2 regions of the Stenotrophomonas sp. 89682_Sma genome follow, and region 1 is predicted to be linked to the other one. Evidence: riboswitches for the same ligand, from Rfam matches in the RefSeq annotation. Region 1 holds a riboswitch; the other holds the start of a gene.
The links. A riboswitch is a leader RNA that binds a small molecule or an ion and turns the genes downstream of it on or off. The one in region 1 is predicted to bind glycine.

Region 1 (9,647 bases):
GGCGTGCAGGCGGCCGGTCCGGCGGTGCTGGTGTCGTATCTGGTCGCTGGCGCGCTGGTGATCATCGTGATGAACGCACTGGGTGAAATGGCGGCGGCCAAACCAACCAGTGGCGCGTTCTCGGTCTATGCCGCCGATGCCATGGGCGCCACCGCCGGTGCCACCGTGGGCTGGCTGTGGTGGGTGCAGCTGGTGATCGTGATCGCTGCCGAAGCGGTGGGGGCGGCCGGTCTGCTGGCCACTGTCTGGCCGGCGGTACCTGTACCGATGGCGGCGCTGGCCTTCATGCTGTTCTTCACTGCGATCAACCTGCTCGGGGTGAAGAACTTCGGCGAGTTCGAATTCTGGTTCGCCATCCTCAAGGTCGCGGCGATCCTGGCCTTCATCGCCATCGGCGTGGCGCTGCTGATGGGCTGGCTGCCGCAGGTGACCTCGCCGGGCCTGAGCAACTTCACCGAACATGGCGGCTTCGCACCGAAGGGCCTGGCCGGCATCGGTGCTGCGCTGCTGGTGGTGGTGTTCGCCTTCGGTGGTACCGAGATCGTAGCCGTCGCTGCTGCCGAGACCGAAGACCCGGAACGCAGCATTGCCCGTGCCATCCGCACCGTGGCCTGGCGCATCCTGGTGTTCTACATCGGCTCGCTGAGCGTGATCATTGCCGTGGTGCCCTGGACCAGCGAGGCGCTGAAATCGCCGTTCGCTGCGGTGCTGGATATCGCCCGTATCCCGGGTGCGGGCACCGCCATCACGCTGATTGCGGTGATCGCGCTGCTGTCGGCGCTCAATGCCAATCTCTACGGCGCCTCGCGCATGATGTATTCGCTGGCGCAGCGTCGTGAAGCGCCGGCGGTGTTGGGCTGGACCGATCCGCGCCAGGTGCCGGTCATCGCCGTGCTGGCCAGCGTGCTGTTCGGTTTCGCGGCTACGGTGATGGAATTGCTGTTCCCGGACCGGGTGCTGCCGGTACTGCTGAACATCGTCGGTTCCACCTGCCTGCTGGTGTGGACGCTGTCGCTGGTTTCGCAACTGGTGCTGCGCCGCCGCGCGGATCGCCTGGGCACCCGCCTGCCGTTCCGCATGGCTGGTTTCCCGTGGCTGACCTGCTGCGCGCTGGCGATCCTGGCACTGATCTTCGGCCTGCTGCTGAGCGAGTCGCACACCCGCCTGCAGTTCCTGTCGATGGTGGCGCTGACCGCCACCATCGCCGCAGGCAGCGCCATCGCCCGGCGCATGCGCGAGGCCTGACTGAAGCTGCCGGCCAGCGGCCGGCACTACCACGGGGGCTGCACATCCGCCGTGCCATCCTGATCGTGTGGGCCGCCAGCGGCCCGTCGACCAGGAGTACCGCATGCTGCGCAGCCGTCCCTTCCTGATGTTCACCGGCCAGGCCGAGGCCGCGCTGGCCCTGTACGCCGAAGCCTTTGCCGATTTCCGCATGCTGGCCCTGCAGCGCCACCCGGAGGGCGCCGGTGCCGGCGTGCCTGGGCAGGTCCGCCAGGCCATCTTCCTGCTGGGTGGCACCCACTACCTGTGCTTTGACAGCCTCGATGTTCACGACTTCACCTTCAGCCCATCGATCTCGCTGTTCGTCGAGTGTTCCGGTGCCGAGCAGTTCGAGCGCGCCGCGCGCGTGCTGGGCGAGGGTGGGCACTGGTTGATGCCGGTGGGTGACTATGAATTCAGCAACCGCTATGGCTGGGTGCAGGACCGCTTCGGCGTGTCGTGGCAGTTGAGCCTGGGGCAGATGCCGGACCCGTGATCGGATGCTTGTGGGTGTGGACCTTGGTCCACACACCCTCATGAAAACGGCCCGCTTGCGCGGGCCGTTCTCTTTACCGATGCAGCGAGGAATCAAGCCTCGACTTCATCATCCTTGTAGGCATCGACCGGGATGCAGGCGCACATCACGTTCTTGTCGCCATACACGTTGTCGACGCGGGCCACCGGCGGCCAGTACTTGCTCTGCTTCAGGCTGGCCAGCGGGAAGGCGGCCAGTTCGCGCGGGTAGGCGTGGGTCCACTCGCTGGCGGTCACCGCGGTCGCGGTGTGCGGCGCGTTCTTCAGCGGGTTGTCCTCGCGGTCCAGGCGGCCGTCTTCGATCGCGGTGATTTCCTCGCGGATCTGGATCATCGCGTTGATGAAGCGGTCCAGCTCGTGCAGCGACTCGCTCTCGGTCGGTTCGACCATCAGCGTGCCAGCCACCGGGAAGCTCAGGGTCGGGGCATGGAAGCCGAAGTCGATCAGGCGCTTGGCCACGTCCTCGGCGCCGATGCCGCTGGTCTTCTCCAGCGGGCGCACGTCCAGGATGCACTCATGCGCCACCAGGCCGTTGCGGCCGGTGTACAGGGTCTTGAAGTGCGGGGCCAGGCGCTTGGCGATGTAGTTGGCGTTGAGCTGCGCGACCTGTGTGGCCTTGCGCAGGCCTTCACGGCCCATCATCGCGATGTACATCCAGCTGATCGGCAGGATCGAGGCACTGCCGAAGCTGGCGGCGCTGACCATGCCGACCGGACCGTTGTCACCCAGCTTGCCCGGCAGGAACGGGGCCAGGTGCTCCTTGACCGCGCACGGGCCGACGCCCGGGCCACCACCGCCGTGCGGGATGCAGAAGGTCTTGTGCAGGTTCAGGTGTGAAACGTCCGAACCCCACTTGCCCGGCTTGGCCACGCCCACCAGGGCGTTCATGTTGGCGCCGTCGGTGTACACCTGGCCGCCGTGCTTGTGGATGATCTCGCAGATCTCGACCACCTCTTCCTCGAACACGCCGTGCGTGGACGGGTAGGTCATCATGATCGCGGCCAGGCGGTCGCTGTACTTCTCGGCGTTGAGGCGGATGTCCTCGACGTCAACGTTGCCGTTGGCGTCGGTCTTGGTCACCACGACCTTCATGCCGCACATCTGCGCCGAAGCCGGGTTGGTGCCATGTGCCGAATCCGGGATCAGGCAGATGTCGCGGTGGCCCTCGCCGCGCGAGCGGTGGTAGGCGCGGATCGCCAGCAGGCCGGCGTACTCACCCTGCGCGCCGGAATTCGGTTGCAGGCTGACTGCGTCGTAGCCGGTGCATTCGACCAGCATCGCTTCCAGCGTGTCGATCAGTTCCTTGTAGCCCAGCGCCTGGTCGGCCGGCACCAGCGGGTGGATCTGCGAGAACTCCGGCCAGGTCACCGGAATCATCTCGGCGGTGGCGTTGAGCTTCATGGTGCACGAACCCAGCGGGATCATCGTGCGATCCATCGCCAGGTCCTTGTCGGCCAGCGAACGCAGGTAGCGCAGCAGCTCGTGCTCGCTGTGGTGGGTGTTGAACACCGGGTGGGTCAGGAACGCGGACTGGCGCAGCAGGCCGGCCGGCAGCGCGTCGGCGGTGCTGGCATCCAGCGCGTCGACGTCCAGCGAGGCACCGAACACGGCCGCCACGGCAACGATGTCGGCGCGGGTGGTGGTTTCGTCCAGGCTGATGCCGACCGAGTCGCTGTCGATCGCGCGCAGGTTGTAGCCGGCGGCGCGGGCCTTGGCATGGATCTCATCGGCATGCACGCCGGTGACATGCAGGGTGTCGAAGAAATCGCCACCGACCTGCACGCCGGCATTGCGCAGCGCTGCGGCCAGGATCGAGGCCAGGCGATGGGTGCGGCGGGCAATGCGGGTCAGGCCTTCCGGGCCGTGGTAAACGGCGTACATCGAGGCCATCACCGCCAGCAGCACCTGCGCGGTACAGATGTTGGAAGTCGCCTTCTCGCGGCGGATGTGCTGCTCGCGGGTCTGCAGGGTCAGGCGGTAGGCCGGGTTGCCCTGGGCATCGACCGAAACACCGATCAGGCGGCCCGGCATCGAGCGCTTGTAGGCGTCACGGCAGGCCATGAAGGCGGCGTGCGGGCCACCGAAGCCGAACGGCACGCCGAAACGCTGGCTGTTGCCGACCACGATGTCCGCGCCCCATTCGCCCGGGGCGGCCAGCAGGGTCAGGGCCAGCAGGTCGGTGGCCACGGCCACCAGGCCGCCGCGTGCGTGCACGGCATCGACCAGCGCCTTGTAGTCGCCCACCTGGCCGAAGGTATCCGGATACTGCAGCAGCAGGCCGAAGGCTTCCGCTTCCAGCGCTTCGGCCGGGGTGCCGACGCGCAGCACGATGCCCATGGGCTCGGCGCGGGTACGCAGCAGTTCCAGCGTCTGCGGATGCACGGCGTCGTGCACGAAGAAGGTGTCCGACTTGGACTTGGCCGAACGCTTGGCCAGGGTCATCGCTTCAGCAGCGGCGGTGGCTTCGTCCAGCAGCGAGGCGTTGGCGATTTCCATGCCGGTCAGGTCGGCGCACAGGGTCTGGAAGTTGATCAGCGCTTCCATGCGGCCCTGCGAGATTTCCGCCTGGTACGGGGTGTAGGCGGTATACCAGGCAGGGTTTTCCAGGATGTTGCGCAGGATCACGTTCGGCGTGTGGGTGCCGTAGTAGCCCTGGCCGATGAAGCTGCGCAGCACGGTGTTCTTGTCGGCGATCGCACGGATCTTCGCCAGTGCCTGCACTTCGGTCATCGACTCCGGCAGCGCCAGCGGCGCCGGCGACTTGATCTTGGCCGGCACGATGGCATCGGTCATCGCATCCAGCGACGCGTGGCCGACGACGTCGAGCATCTGCGCGATCTCGGCGTCGTTGGGGCCGATGTGGCGCTCGACGAACGCGTTGTGGTGCTCGAGCTCACGCAGGGAAGGGGTGTTCTGGGACATGGCGAAGGATCCGTCAGGAAAGGGCACACGCACGGGCACAAGCCGCCGGCTGGCGGTCTGCGGGGCGCCCCTCTGTCCTTTTGCCTGAGAGTTTGGAAGCGCGGAAAACCGCAACTTCGTGCCCCTTCGGCGCCGGATCGAACCGGTCTCTCCAGAGTTGTGTTACGGGTGGTATCGGGCCTGAGCGATTACGGGCGTTGCGCCTTCGGCAGCGGTGTTCCGCTTCTCCCACCGTGTTGCCCGCCGATTATAGCCCGTTGCGGGCCCGCCGGCCGCCTCCGGGCATGGCCGCCGCGCCTGAATGGCCGATGGCCCGGCCGTGCGTTTTGTGCAGTGCTGCATGGCATCAAGCGCAATCCCCACCTATGATGGGCGGATACCCGAATTCATCTGGCGCCGTCCCCGTTGCTGCGGGACCGGCGCCCGCCGTGCGTGCCCCGCATGGCCCTGCCGGACGCTTCCTCCATGACCGCCGCTGTTGCCCCCTCCACCCGCCGCATGGCCCTGCTGCTTGCCGGCCTGGCCATGTTCGGCCCGTTCTCGATCGACACCATCTTCCCGGCATTCCCGCAGCTGGCCCAGCGCCTGGCGGTGGACGAGGTGGCGGTGCAGCAGACCATCAGCGTGTACCTGCTGTTCTACGGCCTGATGAGCCTGGCACACGGCCCGCTGTCCGACGCCTGGGGCCGCAAGCGGGTGATCCTCGGTGGCCTGGTGGTGTTCGTCGGCGCCTCGGTCGGTTGTGCGCTGTCCACCGACCTGACCACGCTGCTGGCGTTCCGCGCGCTGCAGGGCCTGTCGGCGGGTGTCGGCATGATCGTCGGCCGCGCGGTGATCCGCGACCTGTACCACGGCCACGATGCCCAGCGGCTGATGAGCCAGGTGTCGATGCTGTTCGGCATCGCCCCGGCCATCGCACCGATCATCGGTGGCTGGATCCTGCTCAGTGGCGCAGGTTGGCCGCTGATCTTCTGGTTCCTGGTGGTGTTCGGGCTGGTGCTGTTGGCGGCCACCGCGCGCTTCCTGCCGGAAACCCATCCGGTCGAGGCGCGGGTGCCGCTGTCGCCGCGCGTGCTGCTGCGTGACTACGTGCGCATCGGCTTCAACCCGCGCTTCCTGCGCCTGGCGCTGGCCGGCAGCATCGGTTTCGGCGGCATCTTCCTGTACATCTCCTCGGCGCCGGTGTTCGTGATGCAGCACCTGCACCTGGGCGAGGGCGGTTTCGCCTGGTTGTTCATTCCCACCATCGGCGGCATGACCACCGGCTCGTTCCTGTCCGGGCGCATGGCCGGGCACACCACGCCCACCCGCCAGGTCGCCATCGGTTTCAGCCTGTGCGCGCTGTCGGCGCTGCTGAATGTCGGCTACGTGGCGCTGTCGCCGCAGTTCGTGCTGCCGTGGGCAGTGCTGCCGATCTTCCTGGGCGGCATGGGCATGTCGCTGATCTTCCCGATCCTGGCCCTGGCGGTGCTGGACATGTACCCGCACCAGCGTGGCCTGGCGTCGTCGCTGCAGGCCTTCGTGCAGCTGATGATCAGCACGGTGGTGGCCGGCGTGGTGTCGCCGCTGCTCAGTGCCAGCCCGCTGCACCTGGCGCTGGGCCAGGCCGCGTTCTTCGCTGCCGGCTTCGTGTTCTGGTACTGGGAACACCAGCGTGAACGCGCGGCGCAGGCAGCCTGCACGGGCCATTGAGCAGCGCGCAGGGGTAGGGCAGGCCGCGATGCCCGCAACGCTTGCGGCGAGGAACGACCGGACTAGGCTGGGCACTCCAGCCAGCCGGTGCGTGGATGCACGACAGCCAGCCGATCCGATGTCGTTACGTGAGGTTCCCCCATGGCTGCGCAGCAGACCTACCGCCTGTTCGAGGTGGCGCTGAAGGAGCGCCGCGTTCTTTCCCCTTCCCTGGACCGCATGGTGTTCACCGGTGCCGACGTGGCGCGGATGAAGACCGAAGGCCCGGATCAGCGCATCAAGGTGTTCTTCCCCCTGCCCGGCCAGGACGTGCCGCAGGTGCCCAGCGGCGAGGATTGGTATCCGCGCTACCGGGCGCTGCCGGACGATCAGCGCCCGCCGATGCGCACCTACACCATCCGCCAGCTGCGTCCCGAGCAGGGCGAGGTCGACGTTGATTTCGTGCTGCATGGCGAGACGGGACCGGCCTCGCGCTGGGCCATCCACGCGCGGCCGGGCGACCGCGTAGTGCTGCTGGCCCCCGATGCCGACTGTGCCGACAGCAGCGAAGGCTGGGAATGGAAACCGCCGGCGGGTGTCGGCCAGGTGCTGCTGGTGGCGGATGAAACCGCGCTGCCGGCAGTGGCTGGCATCCTCGAGGAACTGGCCGCGCTGGCCGATCCGCCACGCACGCTGGCGCTGCTGGAAGTGGCGCAGGCCGGCGACGCGGTGCCGCTGAAGGCGCCGTCCACGGCCGAGCTGGTCTGGTTGCCGCGTGGTCAGGCGGCCCACGGCCAGCCGCTGCTGCAGGCGGTCCAGACGCGGCTGGCAGCGGTCTCGGCGGTGTCTGTCGGTGACGAACTGGAGGAGATCGATGTCGACGCGCAGATCCTCTGGGAGCAGGCCGATGCCAGCGTCGCCGGGCCGCTGTATGCCTGGGTGGCAGGCGAGGCGGGGGCGGTGATGGCGATCCGTCGCCACCTGGTCCGTGATTGCGGGCTGGACCGCCGCGCGATCACCTTCATGGGCTACTGGCGGCACGGCAAAGTGCTGGACTGAGGGGCGTGAAGCGGTGCTGCGGGCGGGGTGCGCTATCCTTGCGCCCCCCTATCGCAGCGGTACCGCACCATGTCCACCAGCTCCAAGACCCGCCGCGACCAGCGCCGTCGCCAGGAAAAGCAGGCCGCCAACAAGGCCGCTGCCCAGGCTTCGCCGGTGGAGCCGCATGCGGAACTGCGCGATGCACAGCGCACCCTGCTGGCCGGTGTCGTGCGCCGCGACGGCGAATGGGTGCTGGGCATGGATGGCCGAATTGCCGGCCACAGCGAGAGCGCTGCGCAGGTGCTGGCGCTGATCATGCAGGCCGGTGAGCTGCACGAACGCAATGGCACGCCGGTGCGCCTGGTGTACTCCGACGCACTGCGCGATGCCGCACAGGCCGAAGCCAGGGAGAAGGGCCAGACCTTCGACGAATTCAAGGCCGAGCTGGCCGCGGCGATGGCGGCGAAGAAGAACAGCTGATCGCTGTTGCGGTAGAGCCGGCCGCTGGCCGGCTACCAGACGGATTTCCACCGTGCAGTTGCCGGCCAGCGGCCGGCACTACCGGAAAGGGGCGGAACCTTGCGGACCCGCCCCTTCTTTCATTTCGCCGCCGGGGCCGCGTTGGCCTGCCAGCCGCACATCTGGCCTTCGTTCTGCTGCTTCAGCCACTCGTTGACCGGCGTGAAGTACTCGATCATCGGGCCGGCATCGAGCTTGTCGGTACCGGTCAGCTCCTTCAACGTGGCCTGCCACGGCTGGCTGGCACCCTTGCTCAGCATTGCCCAGTACTTCTGGCCGGCTTCCTTGTTGCCGTAGAAGGTGCACTCATGCAGCGGGCCCTTGTAGCCCGACGCGTCGCACAGGCCCTTGTAGAACTGGAACTGCAGGATGCGCGCCAGGAAGTAGCGGGTGTAGGGGGTGTTGCCCGGCACGTGGTACTTCGCGCCCGGGTCGAAGAACTCCTCGCCACGGGTGCTGGCCGGGGCCACACCCTGGTACTTGGCCTTCAGGTCCCACCACGCCTTGTTGTAGTTGTCGGCGGTGATGGAACCGTCGAACACACCCCAGCGCCAACGGTCGATCATCAGGCCGAACGGCAGGAACGACACACCGGACAGTGCCATGCGCATCTGGTTGTTGATGACCGCCTCGCGGCTCTCGGTCGGCGCGTCGACCAGGCCGATCGAGCTGAGGTACTTGGGCGTCATCGCCAGTACGATGGTGTCGCCGATCGCTTCGTGGAAGCCATCGTTGGCACCTCCCTGGAACAGCGGCGGCAGCGGGTTGTAGGCCAGGTCGTAATAGATGTGGCCCAGCTCGTGGTAGATGGTGGTGAAGTTTTCTTCGTTCGGCTTGATGCACATCTTGGTGCGCACGTCGCCTTCCATGTTCATGTCCCAGGCGCTGGCGTGGCAGACCACGTCGCGGTCATCGGGCTTGATGAACTGGGTCTTCTCCCAGTACGACTGCGGCAGCGACGGCATGCCCAGCGACACGTAGAAGTCCTGCGCGCGCTCGGTCATCTGCTTGGCGGTACGCAGTTCGGCCTCGCGCTGCGCCTTGTACTGCGCGGCCACGTTGGCATCCTTGCCAGCCTTGGCCAGCGCGGCGCTCAGGTTGGTCTGGTACTGCTTTTCCAGCGCCGCGGTGATGTCCAGGCTGCCTGCGCCCGGATACGGTTCCAGCTGGTCCCACAGGTTCGACCAGTCCTGCTGCCACATGTTGCCCAGCAGGTGCGCGGCGATCAGACCGTTGCCCACTTCCGCCTTGTCCTTGCCGTAGGTCTTGTCCAGCTTGCCGCGTGCGTAGCAGTGCAGCTGCTCGTACATCGGCTTGACCTGTTCCCACAGGCGGTCGGTTTCCGGACCGATCTGCTCCGGCGGCATGTCGTAGCCGCTGCGCCACATCTGGCCGGCATCGGTGAAGCCCATGCCCTTGGCGCCTTCGTTCACCAAACCGACGAACTTCTGGTAGTCGCCACGCATGCTCTTGGTGGTGCTGTGCCAGCCCTGCCAGGCATCGAGCTGCTTGTCGTAGTCGCGGCTGCGTGCCAGCACCTGCTCCAGCTCGCCGAGCTGGCGGCAGGAGTTCGGATCATTGGCATCGGTGCAGTACTTGCCGGCACCGTAGCTGCCTTCCATGCGGGTGGCGATCTGGGTCAGTTCGGCCAGCTTGGCCGGATCGCGCGGCGCCGGCATCGAGGACATCAGCTTCAG
Region 2 (9,647 bases), 730 kb from region 1:
ACTACGACAGCCTGCTGCTGGCCACCGGCGCCACCCACGCCTACTTCGGCAACGACCAATGGGCCGATGATGCGCCCGGCCTGAAGACGCTGGACGATGCCATCGCGCTTCGCCGCAAACTGCTGCTGGCCTTCGAACGTGCCGAGGCCGAACCGGACCCGGCAAAGAAAGCGGCGTGGCTGAGTTTCGCCATCGTCGGCGGCGGCCCTACCGGCGTCGAGCTGGCCGGCACCCTGGCCGAAATCGCGCGGCATACGCTGCGCAATGAATTCCGCCACATCGACCCGGCCAGCGCCAAGGTGCGACTGGTCGAGGCCGGTCCGCGCGTACTGTCCTCGTTCCCGGAAGTGCTTTCGCTGAAGGCGCGCCGGCAGCTGGAAAAGCTCGGCGTGGAAGTGCTGACGGGTACCCCGGTGAGCGACATCGACAGCCAGGGTTTCAAGCTCGGCGATCAGTTCGTGCCGGCACGCACCGTGGTGTGGGCCGCCGGCGTGGCCGCTTCACCACTGGCGCGCACGCTGGAGGTGCCGCTGGACCGCGCCGGGCGTGTGCAGGTGCAACCGGACCTGACCCTGCCCGGTCATCCCGAGCTGTTCGTGGCCGGCGACCTGGCGGCGCTGAACCAGGCCAACGGCAAGCCGGTACCCGGTGTGGCGCCCGCGGCCAAGCAGATGGGCAAGTACGTGGCCGAGGTCATCCGTGCGCGCCTGCACGGCACGCCCGAACCCGGTCCGTTCAAGTACGCCGACTACGGCAATCTGGCCACCATCGGCCGCATGGCCGCCATCGTGCACCTGGGCCGACTGCAGCTGTCGGGCATCCTGGCCTGGTGGTTCTGGCTGGCCGCGCACGTGTTCTTCCTGATCGGCTTCCGCAACCGCATCGTGGTACTGCTGAACTGGGCGGTGGCGTACTGGAGCTACCAGCGCAGCGCGCGCATCATCTTCGGCGATGACCAGGACGACCGGCGGCCCAGGCGCTAGGCCCCGGGCCCCGGCGGCCTTCACGCACGTGCTGCTAGCGTAAGCGGGTCGCTCATGGAATGAAGCCGCATGGACCTGCTGAAATGGTTGCCCGCCCTGATCGCGGTCGCCCTGCTCTCCGGCTGTCCTGCGGGGCAGTCGCAGGCGGAAGTCTCCGCCCACTCGCCAGCACCCTCTCCCTCTCCGCGCCTGTCACCCGGTACCTACTCGACCGAACGAGGATGGGGACAGCTGCTGCTTCAGGCACGCCCTGGCAGCACGGCGCTGCAGTTCCATCTGGAGACTGAATCCTCCGGCGCCGGATGCAGCCTGGCGGGCACGCTCGGCGACGATCTGCAGTCTGTCGCGGTGGATCCCGCACCTGGCGCAGCGCAATGCCTGCTCACGATGCAACCTACCGCCCAGGGCATCGAGATCGGTACGCGCACGGGCGATGCCTGCGCCGCCTACTGCGGCAGCAACGGAGGATTCAAGGGCCACTACCTTGTGGTGAGCGACCGTTGCATGACGGACAACGTTGCCGCCGCGCTGCGCAAGGCCGCTGAAAAGACCGCGCCGTATTCCGCCGCCGGCACCGCCAGCACGCTGGAAGCGCTCCAGGCGTCCTGCGCGGACACGCTTCCATTGAGCACGATCGCCGACATCAGGCTGGCGATCGCTTCGGCCCAGCATGAGGCAGGAAACAACGCGGCCTGCCAGGCCGCACTGTCGCCCTATGCCGAGGACGCCGCGCGCAGTGATGACGAACTTGCAGACGGAATGTCACCGGCTGCAGCGGACGAGTACGTCGCCCTCATCGCATCCGTGCGCGAAGCGCTGAAGTTGTGTGGACGCACCGCCAACGGCAGGGAGAACAACCCATGAGCACGGCACCGCAGGATCGCCCGCAGCTCAGTGATGCGCAGCTGCGCACACTGGCCTACTTCGCCATCGGCGTGGCGTCCGAGGGCAGCAACGCCGGCCGCAATGTGGCCTATCAGCTGTCCTTCGCCGGCAACATCAGCGGCAATGTCATGACGCCGGTGGGCAACAGTGGTTTCTCCATCGGCACGCTGCAGACCGATCTGGGCCAGCACCCGGAGGTGGCGACCCAGCTGGTGGACGCCTATCAGCGCTGGGCACGCCAGCAGCAGCCCTCGCTGGAGCTTGATGCACGCCAGCGGCAGCAGACGGTTTCCGACCTGCAGCGCGATGGCGACGGCATCAGGGCGCAGAACGGGCGCGCCCTGGATGGGACCATCCGCGGCCATCTGAACACCTTTCTCGCATCCAGCGACGGTGTTGCGTTCGTGCATGCACACGATGTCAGCCAGGTCGACCGCCTGCTCCGCCACGGCGATGGCCGCCGGGATCCTGGCGGCGCGATGCAGCAGCTGCGCGGCACCGACCTGTACCAGCATGCGTCGCTGGATGACCAGGCCAAGCTCGCCACCATGCTGATGAAGCTGGAGAACCAGGCAGGGTTGAGCCGCTATCCAGGCGTTCTGCGATCGATTGCCAGCGGCGACCTGGCCAGCGTGGATGACGTCAAGACACGGATCGACGGCATGCTTCCCAACCGCGTCGTACGCGGCAGGGAACAGCCCGACTACCTGGAAAGCGGCGTTGAGCACGCCCTGAAGGGCACCGAGGTCTTCAACCGGTTGCGGGCCGCAGGGCCGGGCAATCCGATGCGCGATGTGTTCGCCGGTGTTTCCGCCGACCCGCTGGCCAGCCCGGTGGCGCTGGCCGCCGATCGTGCACATCCCGAGGCCCTGCATCGTTACGAGGTGGTCAAGACCCTGTTCCTGCAGAACACCGAGGCACCGGCCTACCTCGATGCCCTGCAGCACGGGCGCTCACATGCTTGGGGCCGCCCGCAGGCGGCAGGCAACTCGCCGGCCACCGCCGGCCTGTACGCCTCCGGCGATGATCTGGTGATCTGGAACCGGGATGGTCGCGGCCACGCCTTCATCGATGGCCAGTGGTCCACCGTGCCGCGTGCGGAACTGCATCGCCAGCAGAATGCCGACGGCTCCATCGACCTCAACCGCGCCCCGCGCAACGGGATGCCCGAACAGCTGCTGCACGTCGAACCCGCACAACCGGAGCGACGGCGAGCCGCGCTTTCCGACCCGCTGCTGCAACAGGCCGAGGAGGCGGTACGACGCCTGCAAGACAGCCAGGCCCAGCCTTTCGGCGAGAACGCGCAACGCCTTGCAGCCAGTTCGACCTGCCTGGCCCGCGAGGCCGGGCTGACACGCATCGACCATGTCGTGCTGGGCGCCTCGCCTTCGCAGGACGGCAGGGCGGAAACGCTCTTCGTCGTGCAGGGCGATCCGTCCGACCCGGCCCATCTCAGGGCACAGATGCCGGCCGCGCAGGCATTTGCCACCCCTGTGGACACGTCATTGGCGCAGCTGCAGTCGCTGAATGACGCACATCGACAGACCGATGCGCGGTCCCGGCAGGAGGAGCAGGATCACCAGAGCACCCTGTCCCAGCAGGCGCGGTCAGTCTGATCCGCGTCCATGCGACGGTCGGGGCGGGCAGTACCCTTGGGCCCGAGCCGTGCCGGCGATCTGCCGTGAAGACCAGTGCCGGGTGATCCAGATGGTCAATGCTGCCGAGCTCAGGTGCCAGCGCAGCATGCTGTGGCGTGGATGGTGCCCGAGGTGGACGCGTGCGATCCAGGAAGCTTCGAGTTCGACATCGGGCACGTTCACCTTCGCATTCACTCCCACGTGGCGCGCCATGAATCGCCATGGATCCATCGGTACGTGGTGGGCGTAGCTCGCAGCACCACACGCGCCGTCGCTCCGCGTGGAATCGACAGGTTGCGGCCGGCCCTCGGTCGCGACCAATCCCAGCAGATACACCAGGCCCGGCAGCAGGGCCAGGAAGGTCAACAACAGAAGCAGCGCAATCCACGCCCGGGCCGCGGCACGCATCGGTCACTGCGCCTTCGGCTTCGGATACCACAATGCGTTGACGATGACCCAGCGCTGGTCGAAACGGCCCATGTGGAAGTAGTCGACAAACCATGGGGTTTCCAGTCGCACCGAGGCGGCGTTGCCGGTTACATCCAGCACGGTGCAGCGGCGGTCCCATTGCTCCTTCGGGGTCTTCAGCGCGCCCTGCTTCGTCAGTGAGACCAGCTCTTCCTTCGACATCCGGCGCAGGCCGAGGCGCTCATCGGGTGTATCACCGAGGACTGCGCGCTTGGCCAGGTCCGGGTGCAGGGACCGGGCGACGCGCTGTGGGTCCGCCTCCAGCTGGCCGTCGACGTAGTCATGGCAGGTGGCTTCGATGGCCGCGATGGTGGCCGGGTCGGCGGCGGGACTTGTGGCTGCGGAGAGGGCGAACAGCAGGGCGATCGTGGACATCCGGGTCTCCAGCGCTGAGAGCTGGACGATCATGGCATGTGCAGGGCGCATCCACGCATGGCGTGGATCTACCGTAGGGCCGAGCCCCTGCCCGGGTCCTGCAACGGGCAGGCGGAACAGCAGCCGAGCGCGGGCTCGGCTCTACAGAAGCCGGGCGTCCAAGGCCTGCAGCCAGGCCAGCTTGCGCTCGCGCGGCTGCTGCTTGAGTTGCCATTCGGCGCGCGAGGCGGCGGCACGGTCCGGGTATTCGCGCACGGCCAGCACGCGCAATGGCGGCCGGGCCCGGGTGTAGCGCGCGCCCTTGCCCGCCTGGTGGGCGGCGAAGCGCGCGTCCACGTCGGTGCTGATACCCGCGTAGTAGCTGCCATCACGGCATTCGAGCAGGTACAGGAACCACGGGCGGGGGGACGGGGGCATGCCGGGATTATGCCGTGCTGCACTGCAGCGGATATACTGGCGGCCGAATGCAGGAGAGAGGCGCCGCGCTGGCGCCCGCCGAAGGCGCAGGCTCCCATGATCGCTCAGGCCGGTGGGCTGGAATCCCACCAACCATGCATTCGACTCGCCGAGCTGGAGAGAGGTCACCGGGCACGCCCGGGACGATCCGCCGAAGGGGCACGCGGCCCACACCGCTGAACTCTCAGGCAAAAGGACAGCGGGAGCGGCACCGGTCATCGTCATCCCGTCATTGCGCAGGCAGTGGCGGTAGTCGCGCATGGCCGGCCCCACCGCGCCCGGAGCCTGCCCCATGCTGCTGTCCATCATCTACCTGATCGCCATTTCCGCTGAAGCCATGACCGGCGCGCTGTCCGCCGGCCGCCGCCGCATGGACCTGTTCGGCGTGGTCATGATCGCCTGCGTCACCGCCCTCGGTGGTGGTTCGCTGCGCGACATCCTGCTCGGCCACTACCCGCTGGGCTGGGTGAAGCATCCCGAGTACCTGGGCTTCACCGTGTGCGCGGCGCTGATCGCTACCTGGGTGGCCCGCTGGATGCACCACTTCCGCCGCACCTTCCTGGTGCTGGACGGGCTGGGCCTGATCGCCTTCACCCTGATCGGCTGCTCGATCGCACGCGAGGCCGGCCATGCCACCCCCATCGTGCTGATCGCCGGCATGCTGACCGGTGCGTTCGGCGGCGTGCTGCGCGACATCCTCTGCAACGAAGTACCGCTGATCTTCCAGAAGGAGCTGTACGCGATCATCGCGCTGCTGACCGGCGCCGCCTACCTGTTACTGCTGCACTGGGGCGTAGCCGACGCCACCGCGATCCTGTGCTGCCTCGGCGGCGGCTTCGCGTTGCGCCTGCTGGCGATCCACTACCGCTGGGAAATGCCGAAGTTCGTGTACCACGACGAAGTGCATTGAACGATAGCGTGTTCGCCGGGCATGGCCCGGCGCTACCCTTCGCGCGCTGCACCACCCCGGCGATGTACCTGGCGCTGTCGCACATACGCAGCGCCAGGCGCATCGCCGGTGCGGACGGGCCGGCCTCCAACTCCGACCGACCCTGATCGCGGCCGCACCCCCGCAGGCGCTGGCCGCCATCCACACACGTGCCGCACTCAGGCGGCTTCCATCAGGCTGCTTCGGACACCTTCACTTCGCGGCGGGCGCGCACGGCCGCGGCCAGTCGCTCCAGCACCGTCACGGTGGTGTCCCAGTCGATGCAGCCGTCGGTGATGCTCTGGCCGTAGACCAGCGGCTGGCCTTCCACCAGTTCCTGGCGGCCGCCGACCAGATGGCTTTCGATCATCACACCGACGATGCGCTGTTCACCGTCTTCCAACTGAACGGCGATGTCCTCGATCACCTTCGGCTGGTTGTCCGGGTTCTTCAGGCTGTTGGCATGGCTGGCGTCGATCATCAGGCGGGTCGGCAGCTTGGCCTTGGCCAGCGCCTGGCAGGCCTCGGCGACGCTGCCCGCATCGTAGTTCGGCTGCTTGCCGCCGCGCAGGATCACATGGCAATCCGGGTTGCCGGTGGTCGACACGATGGCGGTGCCGCCCTGCTTGGTGACCGACAGGAAGTGATGCGGATTGGAGGCCGCACCCACCGCGTCGGCGGCGATCTTCACGTTGCCATCGGTGCCGTTCTTGAAACCGACCGGGCACGACAGCCCCGAGGCCAGTTCGCGGTGCACCTGGCTTTCGGTGGTGCGCGCACCAATGGCGCCCCAGGCCACCAGATCGGCAATGTACTGCGGCGAGATCACGTCGAGGAACTCGACGCCGGCCGGCAGGCCCAGCTTGTTGATGTCGCGCAGCAGACCACGGGCGATGCGCAGGCCCTTGTCGATCCTGAAGCTGCCATCCAGGTCCGGATCGTTGATCAGGCCCTTCCAGCCCACCGTGGTACGCGGCTTCTCGAAGTACACGCGCATGACGATTTCCAGCTCGCCGGCCAGCGCATCACGCAGCGGCTTCAGGCGCTGGGCGTATTCGATGGCGGCGTGCGGGTCGTGGATCGAGCACGGGCCGACCACCACCGCCAGGCGGTCGTCACGGCCATGCAGGATCTGGTGCAGGGCCGCGCGCGAGGCGCTGACGGTGTCGGAGGCTTCATCGTCACACGGTAGCATCGCCAGCAGCTGGGCGGGCGGTGTCAGCGGTTCGATGGTGCGGATACGCAGGTCGTCGGTGTGCGGGGGCATTGCGGGGGTTCTCCGGAACGTTGGGGGTCCCCAGCGCGGCGGCATGAAAAAAGCCGCCAGGTTCGCTGGCGGCTTTCGGGAATGCGTCTGAAGCTTTCTTCAGGGTGAGCGCAGTCCTTCCTCCGCCAGTGGCTTCGGAAAGTAATACCAGTAAAAGCTGGTGGGGGCTGCGTTCATGGGTTCTATTGATAGCACAGCTTCTGCGCAGTGCAAAATGTTTCATCCGCAACTGGGGGCGCGGTTCAGCGAGTCGCGCACCTGGGCCATCCATGCGGCGCCAGGCACGCGAAGTCGCTTATCTGCCATGCACTTCCACATCCAGCAGCAGGCCTTCATGGATGTCGGCCCAGCGCTCCAGCACGCGCCCCAGTTCCTGCCGGGCCTCATCCAGCTGCTCGGGATTGAGCAGGGAACGGGCGGTGTAAAGGTCGGACACCAGCCGCCGCAGGAGCGGTTCCGGGATCGCCACCGACGGCCCTTCCACCTGCGGCAACTGCAGTGCCGGTGTGTCGCCAAGCGGGCCGTACAGCGTTACCTGGAGCGTGCTCTGCATGATCGACTTCCGTGCGGATGGACAGGGGCAATGCACTGTTTACCGCGTCCGGGTGACAGGCGCATGTGCCATGCGCGTCCGGAGGCGCCGCTACAAGGCAGCCAGATCGGCCAGGTGCTGCCCCATCCCATCGTCCGCGCCGACGACATTGGTGGTGGCGAAGTACTGATGCCAACCGGTGGCGGCAATGCCTTCCACCAGGGCATCGGCGTCTTCCCGGCTCGCGCACCTCCAGACAGCGTAGAACTGCTCGCTGCCGCCGTGCGCTGCATCCGCGGCCACGCGGCCCATCGCCACCGGCGTGACGCGGGCCGGATCGAACTGCTGCATGCCGGCACCGATGCGGGCAAAGAAGGCGGTGCGCTGGTCAGGCGGGAGCGCAGTCCAGGCAGGGGTGGCTGTGTAGAGCTCGATGAGGATGTGGGACATGAGGTTCTTCCTTGAGGGTTTAAGGGTTGCCGGCCAGCGGCCGGCACTACCGCAGCGAGCGTAGTGCGCGCCTGCGGATGTAGGCGTTGGCGCTGCCGTCGTGTTCACGCTGCCAGCGCGCGCACAGATCGCGCAGCCAGCGCGGCTGGGTCTTGCCGGCATCGTTGAGCCAGTTGCCCACGGAGTCCTGAACGTAGCGCTCCGGGTCGTTGGCCAGTGCTTCAAGCAGCGGCAATGCACGTTCCGGGTGCTGCTTGAACAGCGCGATATGGGTCGCCCAGACGCCGCGCGGGCGCAGCGCCTCGCAGGCGAAACGACGCAGATAGGGTGATGCTTCCTGCGTCCATGGCTGCAGGCACTCCAGCGCCTGCAACGGTGCAGCAACGATATCTGCACGCAGCGCGAGCCACGCCCACTCACGCACGCCGAAGTGCGGATCATCGGCCAGCGGACGCATCGCACGCAGCTTGGCCGGTAACGTTGCGCTGGCATCGCTGCCAATCAGGTAGCAGGCCCAGCCACGCACGGAATCGGACGCATGATCCTGCCATTGCTCAGGAGCGCCCTGCCCGCTTTCGCGCAGCAACCGGGCAGCCAGGGCCATGCGCTGGGTGATGCCCTTGCCTTCAGCATCGCGCATGCGGTGCAGCGCGTCATGTTCAAGTGCGGGTGCCACCGCCTGCAGCAGCGCAGCGAAATCCACCGCCAGGCATTCGGCCAGGTGGCTGGCGGCAACGCTGCCAGTGTTGAGCGCATTCAATCGCTCAGCCGTCAGGGGCCCGCTCATGCCCCACGACCTGTATCGGTGTGCTGCCAGACCTTGTGCAGCAGCTGCGACAACTGCTGCTGTTCTTCCGCGTCCAATCCGCTGAACAAGCCGCCTATCCATAGCGTGTGCTGGTTGAACAGCGCCTCGGCCAGGCGTTTCCCCTGTGTGGTCAGCACGATCTGCAGGCGCCTGCCATCTTCGGCGTCACTGCGCCGCTGCAGCAGCCCTTCGCGCTGCAGGCCATCGATCAGGCCACTGATCGTGGCGCGGGTGACACCTGCGCGCTCGGCCAGTTCATGCGGTGGCAGCGTGCCACCGGCACCGTGCAGCAGGAAAAGCACGATGAAACGCCCTTCACTGAGCCCGTGCGGCGCCAGGCGTGTGGCGCAGTCGCGATCGATGGCCGATGACAGCGACAGCAGCTGGAAACACAGGCGCAGCTGCGCGACGCCAGTATGGCCGCGCCGTTGCGCTTCATCCAGCAGGGCACTGTGCTTGGCTTCCAGCATGGCTCCATCCAACATGATTAGGCGCCTAATCATATGCTGGATAATAGGCGTGACGTCAATATCCCGGTGATATCAGGAAACCGGCCCCAGCAGCAGGCGTGCGATCAGTCCGCCGCCATCACGCTGCAGCAGCAGAAGCTCGCCCCCATGCCGTCGTGCGACGTTGGCCGCCACCGCCAGGCCCAGGCCGGTCCCACCCGTGGCGCGGCTGCGCGAGCTCTCGCTGCGCTGGAAGGGTTGCAGCAGGCGTGCGCGGTCGTCCTCGGCGATGCCCGGACCGCGGTCCATCACATCCAGCTGCATCCGATTGCCTGCCATGGCGGCGTGCAGGTCTACCGCACCGGCGTAGCGGTCTGCGTTGTCGATGAGGTTGTCGATCGCCCGCCGC

Region 2: it holds a riboswitch for glycine, as region 1 does, so the genes downstream of both, ACZK29_RS19615 (trimeric intracellular cation channel family protein) here and gcvP (aminomethyl-transferring glycine dehydrogenase) in region 1, are expected to answer to the same signal.

Annotation. Positions count from the first base shown of each region.
Region 1 is NZ_CM151147.1:3,525,503-3,535,149, reverse strand. Features, by position in the region: gene ACZK29_RS16440 (amino acid permease) at 1-1,245, shown strand, start outside; gene ACZK29_RS16435 (VOC family protein) at 1,349-1,759, shown strand; gene gcvP (aminomethyl-transferring glycine dehydrogenase) at 1,852-4,719, opposite strand; glycine riboswitch at 4,782-4,884, opposite strand; gene ACZK29_RS16425 (multidrug effflux MFS transporter) at 5,185-6,411, shown strand; gene ACZK29_RS16420 (siderophore-interacting protein) at 6,553-7,449, shown strand; gene ACZK29_RS16415 (hypothetical protein) at 7,519-7,911, shown strand; gene ACZK29_RS16410 (M2 family metallopeptidase) at 8,031-9,647, opposite strand, start outside.
Region 2 is NZ_CM151147.1:4,251,220-4,260,866, forward strand. Features, by position in the region: gene ACZK29_RS19585 (NAD(P)/FAD-dependent oxidoreductase) at 1-983, shown strand, start outside; gene ACZK29_RS19590 (hypothetical protein) at 1,053-1,847, shown strand; gene ACZK29_RS19595 (XVIPCD domain-containing protein) at 1,844-3,484, shown strand; gene ACZK29_RS19600 (hypothetical protein) at 3,476-3,913, opposite strand; gene ACZK29_RS19605 (nuclear transport factor 2 family protein) at 3,917-4,348, opposite strand; gene ACZK29_RS19610 (GIY-YIG nuclease family protein) at 4,490-4,765, opposite strand; glycine riboswitch at 4,806-4,895, shown strand; glycine riboswitch at 4,909-5,012, shown strand; gene ACZK29_RS19615 (trimeric intracellular cation channel family protein) at 5,097-5,714, shown strand; gene ACZK29_RS19620 (3-deoxy-7-phosphoheptulonate synthase) at 5,926-6,999, opposite strand; gene ACZK29_RS19625 (hypothetical protein) at 7,295-7,552, opposite strand; gene ACZK29_RS19630 (DUF6616 family protein) at 7,643-7,981, opposite strand; gene ACZK29_RS19635 (DNA alkylation repair protein) at 8,028-8,768, opposite strand; gene ACZK29_RS19640 (MarR family winged helix-turn-helix transcriptional regulator) at 8,765-9,259, opposite strand; gene ACZK29_RS19645 (sensor histidine kinase) at 9,332-9,647, opposite strand, start outside.